DNA from 2 places in the Caminicella sporogenes DSM 14501 genome. Region 2 is predicted to be linked to the other one. Evidence: a T-box and tRNA genes for the amino acid it is inferred to sense, from the RefSeq annotation. Region 2 holds a T-box; the other holds one or more tRNA genes.
The links. A T-box is a leader RNA that pairs with one kind of tRNA and senses whether it is charged. The one in region 2 lies ahead of argS (arginine--tRNA ligase), so its partner is inferred to be a tRNA-Arg.
Positions count from the first base shown of each region.

Region 1: it has a tRNA-Arg gene. The T-box ahead of argS (arginine--tRNA ligase) is inferred to sense a tRNA for this amino acid. The anticodon was not compared.

Region 1 covers NZ_FRAJ01000007.1:12,560-17,001, forward strand. The annotation lists gene BUA90_RS04870 (ABC transporter permease) at 1-669, shown strand, start outside; gene BUA90_RS04875 (ABC transporter ATP-binding protein) at 690-1,679, shown strand; gene BUA90_RS04880 (ABC transporter ATP-binding protein) at 1,679-2,644, shown strand; tRNA gene BUA90_RS04885 (tRNA-Arg) at 2,812-2,887, shown strand; gene BUA90_RS04890 (spore coat protein) at 3,163-3,636, shown strand; gene BUA90_RS04895 (fumarate hydratase) at 4,009-4,442, shown strand, end outside.
Region 2 covers NZ_FRAJ01000013.1:8,176-12,617, reverse strand. The annotation lists gene BUA90_RS08200 (endonuclease MutS2) at 1-644, shown strand, start outside; gene BUA90_RS08195 (2-thiouracil desulfurase family protein) at 664-1,122, shown strand; gene BUA90_RS08190 (GerMN domain-containing protein) at 1,155-1,745, shown strand; T-box leader at 1,827-2,040, shown strand; gene argS (arginine--tRNA ligase) at 2,140-3,840, shown strand; gene BUA90_RS08180 (hypothetical protein) at 3,871-4,365, opposite strand.

The DNA of each region.
Region 1 (4,442 bases), on a different contig from region 2:
CATTGGCTTGGAACAGATGAATTTGGAAGAGATATATTTGCAAGAATGGTACATGGAGCAAGAGTCTCACTTTATGTCGGAATAATTGCTGTTGGTATTTCTATAATTATAGGAGGAACTTTAGGAGCAATAGCAGGTTATTATGGTGGAAAATTAGATAATGTAATAATGAGAGCAATGGATATATTTTTAGCAATTCCAAGTATATTATTGGCTATTGCAATAGTTTCAGCATTAGGACCATCTCTATTTAACTTAATGCTAGCAATTGGCGTATCTTCGGTTCCTTCATATGCAAGAATAGTTAGAGCTTCAGTTTTATCTATAAGAGATCAAGAATTTATAGAAGCGGCTAAAGCAATAGGGGCTAGTGATGCGAGAATAATTTTAAAACATATAATACCTAATGCATTAGCACCTGTTATAGTTCAAGGGACTTTAGGTGTTGCAGGAGCAATTCTTTCTACAGCAGGACTTAGTTTTATCGGACTTGGTATTCAACCACCAGCACCGGAATGGGGTTCAATGCTAGCTGGAGGTAGACAGTATTTAAGATATGCATGGCATGTAACGACTTTCCCGGGACTTGCAATTATGATTACAATTCTTGCACTTAACCTAGTAGGTGACGGTTTAAGAGATGCACTAGATCCAAGATTAAAGCAATAATCTAGAAGGGAGTGTAGATGATGGCAAAAGAGCTGCTAAATATAAATAATTTAACTATACATTATATAACTGATGATGGAACAGTTAAAGCTGTTAACGGTATAGATATTAAGCTTAATGAAGGAGAGACGTTAGGATTAGTTGGAGAAACAGGAGCAGGTAAGACTACTACTGCGTTGGGTATTATGAGATTGGTACCTAATCCTCCGGGTAAAATTATAAATGGGTCAATTGAATTTGAAGGGAGAAATTTATTAGATATTTCTGAAGAAGAAATGAGAATGATTAGGGGAAATAAAATATCTATGATATTCCAAGACCCTATGACTTCATTAAACCCTGTTATGACTGTAGGGGAACAGATAGCTGAAGTTATTGAAATACATCAAAATGTGTCAAAACAAGAAGCTATGAAAAAAGCAGAGGAAATGCTTGAACTTGTTGGTATTCCAGCGACAAGGGTAAATGATTATCCGCATCAGTTTTCAGGAGGCATGAAACAGAGAGTTATAATAGCTATAGCACTTGCTTGTAATCCAAAGCTTTTAATAGCTGATGAACCTACAACAGCTCTTGATGTTACAATACAAGCACAAGTACTTGATTTAATGAATAATTTGAAGGAAGAATTTAAGACAGCGATGATTTTAATTACTCATGATTTAGGTGTGGTTGCAGAAGTATGTGATAAAGTTGCTATTATGTATGCTGGTGAAATAGTAGAAACTGCATCACTTGAGCAGTTATTTGAAAATCCAAGACATCCTTATACTGTAGGTTTATTTGGTTCAATACCAAATTTAGAAGAAGAAGTTGACAGATTGAAGCCTATTAAAGGTTTGATGCCAGACCCAACAAACCTTCCAAAAGGATGTAAATTCCATCCAAGATGTCCGTACGCTAAGGATATTTGCAGTAAACAAGAACCTAAAATTACTGAAATAGAAAATGGACATAAGGTTAAGTGCTTAATTTATGAAGGTCTTGTTGATGCGGAGGTGAAAAGATAATGGCAGATAAAATACTTGAAGTTAGAAATCTTAAAAAGTACTTTAAAACACCTAAAGGAATGTTACATGCCGTTGATGATGTAACTTTTTCAATAGAAAGAGGTAAAACTCTTGGTGTAGTTGGTGAATCAGGTTGTGGTAAATCAACTACTGGTAGAGCGATTTTAAGACTTCATGAACCAACTGATGGGGAAATAATATTTGAAGGTAAAAATATAAGAATGTTCAATAAACAGCAGTTAAGAGAACTTAGAAAAGAGATGCAGATAATATTTCAAGACCCATTTGCTTCACTTAATCCAAGAATGACAGTCAGTGAAATAATAGCTGAGCCTTTAATAATTCACAAATTAGTTAAGAATAAAGCTGAACTTAATAAGAGAGTTTCAGAGCTTATGGATACAGTTGGATTAGCAGAGAGACTTGTAAATGCTTATCCGCATGAGCTTGATGGTGGTAGAAGACAGAGAATTGGTATAGCAAGGGCTTTATCATTAAATCCTAAGTTTATAGTATGTGATGAGCCAGTATCTGCTCTTGATGTTTCTATTCAAGCACAGGTATTAAACCTTATGCAAGACCTTCAAGAAGAATTTGGACTTACTTATATGTTTATTACTCACGATTTATCAGTTGTTAAACATTTCTCTGATGAGATAGCAGTTATGTATCTTGGACAAATGGTTGAAAAAGCACCTGCTAAAGAACTTTTTAAAAATCCTATTCATCCTTATACGAAGGCACTTTTATCAGCTATTCCAGTTCCAAGTATACATCGCAAAAAAGAAAGAATAGTTTTAAAAGGAGAGATTAGTTCTCCAATAAATCCAGAACCGGGATGTAGATTTGCTAAAAGATGTCCTTATGCTGACAGCTGTAAAATGGCTACTTCTAAACAGCCTGAATTAAAAGATATAGGAAATGAACATTTTGTTGCATGTCATATGGTAGACAAGCTAAAATAATATTTTCATATAAATGTGTAGACCTCTCTCTATATTTATATAGCTCTAAAGGTTATACTGCCTTTAGAGTTATTTTTTACAAATAGCTGTGAGTTTTACAGAGTATACTGTACTTGATTAATATACATCTATATGCTAATATTAATAAAGTAATATAAGAAATAAATGCACCCATAGCTCAATGGATAGAGTGCCAGACTTCGAATCTGGGCGTTGGGGGTTCGAGTCCCTCTGGGTGCACCAATTATATCTGTTAAAATACCAGCTATTAAAATTTTAGCTGGTATTTTTTATTAATAAGTAATAATGAATAATTAATAAGTATTTAAGTTAATTTTATAGGATTTTAAAGATTTATTATCTATTTATGAAATTTATAATTAATAAAAATATTAAAAATATATTTGTTATTAAAATAATATTTTGAAGTATAAAATTTGAAAAGTTACGATAATAGTAGTAGAAAATATGAATAACAATTTATTTGATTGTAAAGAATAATTCAAGGAGGTGGTTTAATGCAAATTAGTCAAAAAGAAAGAATGCTTTTAGAAGAACAGAGAAATCAAGAAGAAATATGTGTTAAAAAATATCAAAATTATGCAAATCAAGCACAAGACCCGCAATTAAAACAGTTATTTAATAAAATTGCAACTGAAGAACAGCATCATTATGATATTATTAATCAAATACTTAATGGGCAACAACCTAATTTAAGTCATGCACAGATAAATCAGCAAGTTATGTTTCAACAAGCTCAGGTACAGCAAATGAATTCAGAAAATGTTATGAGCAATCAAAAAGACAAAGTTTTATGTAACGATTTGCTATCTACTGAAAAATATGTATCAGGAACATATGATACTGTAATATTCGAATGTGTAAATCCAACTATTAGACAAGCACTTCAACATATACAGCAAGATGAACAACAGCATGGAAAAGAACTTTTTGATTATATGAATAGCCATGGAATGTATAATGTTAAATAAATTTCTAGCAATTGATTTGATTTTATAGTTAAGTTTTTAAAATATCATCCTATAGATAGATTAAAGTAAATCTTTCTATAGGATATTTTATTGTTAATGTTTTTTATTCAAAATAGGTAAAAAGAGTGTGTTTAAAAATAAATTTATAGTAAATAGTTTTAAAAATAATCTTAGAGATTGAAAAGTGTCTGAATATTTTATATAATTAAAATGCAAGGGTTGTGAAAGATATAATGCCTTGTTTCTAAGTGAGTGATTTATCCATTACTTATTTCTTAGAAACATTTCGGCATGGGGATGTGCACTTTGCAAAGGTGTATGCTTACCTATGTCGATTTATTTTTGAAAAAAATAAATTGGACGGTGTGAAAAGTGAGAGAAATACATGTATTTAAAATAAGAGATGTTGTCAAAGAAATGTGTATGAGTTCAAATTATAATTTGGGTGTTGATGTAATTAATGCTTTAAAAAAAGCTAAAGAATTGGAAGAATCACCTGTAGGTAAAGACATATTAGAAAATCTAATAAAAAATGCAGAAATAGCTAAAAATGATAAAGTGCCTATGTGTCAAGATACTGGAATGGCTGTTATTTTTGTTGAAATAGGTCAAGATGTCAAATTAATAGGTGGTAATATAACAGATGCCATAAATGAAGGAGTAAGGCAGGGGTATAAGGAAGGTTATTTAAGAAAATCTGTTGTTAAAGACCCTTTGATAAGAAAGAATACAGGGGATAATACTCCAGCGATAATTTATTATGATATTGTAGCTGGAGATAGGGTGAAGATTACTGTAGCACCTAA
Region 2 (4,442 bases):
GAAAAATTTTGAAAGATGCTAAAAAAGAAGCTGATGAGATAATAAAAGAACTCAGAAATATTTCAAAGGAAGTTGGTAGAGAAAGAAATAGAAAGATTGAAGAAATGAGAAAGAAGATGAGAATCAGTATAGATGCTTTAGAAGAACCACTATTTAGAATAGAAAATATTGATACTGATGAACCACCTAAAGATTTAAGAGTAGGAGATACAGTAAGAATATTAACTTTAAATCAAACGGGTACTGTTATTAGCAAACCGAATTCTGATGGTGACTTAACAGTACAAATTGGAATTATGAAAATTAATGTCAATATTTCAAATTTAAGATTAGTTAAGGAAGATAGAGACAGCATAGAAAAGACAAATGTAGGAACTATTCTTAAAACAAAAACACAGACTGTAAAAAGTGAAATAGATTTAAGAGGACAAACTTTTGAAGAAGCAAGGATTATATTGGATAAGTATTTAGATGATGCTTATTTGGCTAAATTGCAGAGAGTGAGTATTATTCACGGTAAAGGAACAGGTGCACTTAGAAAAGGTATACATCAGTTTTTAAAGACTCATTCTCATGTAAAGTCTTTTAGACAGGGCGTTTATGGTGAAGGAGGAGATGGAGTAACTATAGTTGAATTAAAATAAATTTTAAGGAGAAGTAAAGATGATATTAGTTAGTGCTTGTTTGTTGGGAATTGATTGTAAATATAATGGTAAAAATAATTATAATGAAGATTTGAAGAAATTTTTAAAAGATAAAAAATATATAATCGTATGTCCTGAACAATTGGGTGGGCTGCCAACTCCACGCAAACCTAGTGAAATAATTGCTGGAGATGGATATGATGTTTTAGATGGTAAGAAAAAAGTATTAAATCTCAAAGGGGATGATGTTACAGACTATTTTATAAAAGGAGCATATGAATCACTTAAAATTGCTAAACTGTATGGTATAAAAAAAGCTATTTTAAAGGCTAGAAGTCCATCATGTGCAAGTTTTAAAATTTATGATGGCAGTTTTAGCGGAAAGCTAAGAGAAGGTGTAGGAGTTACAACAGCTTTACTTAAAAAAAATGGAATAAAAGTGTTAAATGAAGAAAATTATAGGGAATATATAGAATAATTAAAATTAAAATAAGCAAGGGGGACAAATGTATGAAAAGATTATTTTCAATTTTATTGATAGCGTTATTTATATTATCTCTTTCAGTTGGCTGTTCTAAAAAGGAAGCTGAAGTTAGTGGAACAGATTTAGAACAAGCTGTAGAAGAAAATAATGAACAAGCTACTAAGGTAAGTGATGAAAATACAAAAAGTGATAAGATTGACTATGTTTTATATCTAAAAATGAAAAACATGCCATTTCTCTATGATGAAATGTTTTCGATTGATATAAATGATGAAAAGCTTAAAAATAAAACTATGGAAGAGTTTGTTTTAGATGAGTTGATAAATTATAAAGGTGATGAACAATTTGTAAGTCCTATACCTAAGGGAACAAAAGTTATATCTGTTGAAAGAGATGGTAAAAATGTAATAGTTAATTTTTCAAAAGAATTTTTGAAAGAGAAAATGTCAACTAATGATGCTACTATAACTATAGGAAGTATAGTTAATTCTTTAGTTGTACTTCCGGGAAATGAAACTGTTCAAATAAAGGTAGACGGTGAATTTTTAAAAGAATATTATGGATTTGATACTTCTAAGCCTCTTTCATTTTTAGAAGGATTGTTTCCAGATAAGTAGATAAGTTTTGTATTAAAAAATAAATTAAACTACTTGATTTAATCAGTAATTTATGTTAAATTATATTTCAAATTTAATATTTATGTATCTATGAGAAGGAGAGTAGGTCTTTACATGTATTATAGCGAGTCAGGGACGGTGGAAGCCTGACATACAGTATTGACTGAAGCGCACCTTTGAGATTTTAGCTGAAATAACAGTAGGCTAAATGGTTTTCTCCCCATTATCGGAGAATAGAGAGGATACATTTATGTATCAATAAGAGTGGTAACGCGGGCAATAACTCGTCTCTTACTATTAAGGGGCGGGTGTTTTTATTTGCTTATAATTTGAAAAAATTATTTTAATGATAAGATAAATAATACATAAATGAAATGAATAGGGAGGTAAAAAAATGATAGATTTTAAGAGAGAGATAGCAAATATTTTATCTGAAAAAGTAGATGAGTTAAATAGTGAAGAAGTATTAAATATGATTGAAATTCCACCTAAGTCAGAAATGGGAGATTTTGCTTTTCCGTGTTTTAAATTGGCTAAAATTTTTAAAAAAGCTCCAAATCTTATAGCGAAGGATATTGTAGAATCTATTGGGGAAAATGAGTTATTTGAAAAAATAGAAATAATTGGAGCATATATAAATTTTACTGTTGATAAAGAGATATTTGCTAGGAGTGTTATTGAAGAAATATTAAAAATGGGTGATAAATTTGGCAGCTTAGATTTAGGTAAAGGTAAAAATGTTGTTGTAGAATTTTCATCACCAAATATTGCTAAGCCTTTTCATATTGGACATATCAGAAGTACAGTAATAGGCAGTGCATTAAATAATATTTATAAATTTCTTGGATACAATACAATAGCAGTTAATCATCTTGGAGATTATGGTACTCAATTTGGGAAATTGATAGTTGCTTTAAAGGCTTGGGGAAATAGAGAAGTAGTTGAAGAAAATCCTATTCCAGAATTACTTAAGCTATATGTAAAATTCCACGAAGAAGCTGAAAAAAATCCAGAACTTGAAGATGAAGCAAGAATGTGGTTTAAAAAACTTGAAGATGGAGATGATGAAGCTACTGAGCTTTGGCAGTGGATTAGAGATGTTAGTTTAAAAGAGTTTAATAGAGTTTATGACATGCTTGGTATCAAATTTGATTCATATGCAGGAGAAAGTTTTTATTCAGATAAAATGCCTCGAGTACTTGAACTTATGAGAGAAAAGAATTTACTTAAAAAATCACAGGGGGCAGAAATAGTTGACCTTGAAGAGTATGGTATGCCACCTGCTTTGATTACTAAAAAAGATGGTTCAACACTGTATATTACGAGAGATATTGCTGCGGCAATATATAGAAAAGAACATTATGATTTTTATAAAAATATTTATGTAGTGGGTTCACAGCAAAATCTTCATTTTAAACAGTGGATTAAAATAATAGAATTAATGGGATATGATTGGGCAAAAGATTGTATTCATGTTCCTTTTGGTATGGTAAGTCTTGAAGAAGGTACTATGTCAACTAGGAAAGGTAGAGTAGTATTTTTAGAAGATGTACTTAATAAAGCAGTTGAGAAAACTAAAGAAATTATTAGTGAAAAGAATCCAAATTTAGAAGATAAAGATGAAATAGCAAAACAAGTAGGTATTGGTGCAGTAGTATTTCAGGAACTTTCTAACAATAGAATTAAAGATTATGTATTTTCATGGGATAGAACGCTTAATTTTGACGGAGAATCAGGTCCTTATGTGCAGTATACTCATGCAAGGGCTTCAAGCTTATTAAGAAAATCTAATGTTGATTATAATAAAAATGTAAACTATAAATTATTACAAGAAAAAGAAACCATGGACCTTGTTAGAATACTTAATAAATTCCCAGAAGTAGTAGAAGATGCTGCAAGAAAATATGAACCTTCAGTTGTTACCAGATATGTGATAGATGTTGCTCAAGCTTTCAATAAATTTTACCATGATACTCAAATACTAGTAGATGATGAAGAACTTCAAAAAGCTAGATTGGCTTTAGTTGCAGCAGTTAAGCAGACTATAAAAAATGGATTAAAACTTATAGGAGTTGCAGCTCCAGAAAAAATGTAGTAATAAAGCAGTAGCTGACAGGCTACTGCTTTATGTTTTTTTAAAACTTTCAGGTTCTTTTTTATAATATACTCTTTTACTTCTGTCTTTAATATCAATAATAGTATTTAAAATAGTATTTACCTCATCTTTAAGTAATTTTAAATCTTCTTTAGAGATATTGTAATAAAGATATAAGTCTTCAAAATATCGAACTAATTTAGATATTTTATCGTCTACTTCAATAAAATCTTTAAAGTTTTTACTATTCATTGCGTTTTTGAATTGTTCAAGGTCTATTTTAATTATATCAATTATATCTTCTTCTGTATTAAAATTTCCTACTGCCATAACATAAGGTTTAATTCTTTCTAAAAAATAAGTACTGTCAGGGTTTATATGGTATAAATATTCAAGTTTTGTATTTTTTATTTTAAATTTTACATAAATCATGATTCCTTGAACGGAAATTACTTTAGCTCCAAGTTTTTTGAGTTCTTCGATACAAAATTGATGTCTAATTAAACGTGAAGACATAATTGCCATTTACATTCCTCCTATGGAAAAAATATCTATATTATAATTATATCATATAAAAATTAAAAAAATTATCAATTGTTAAA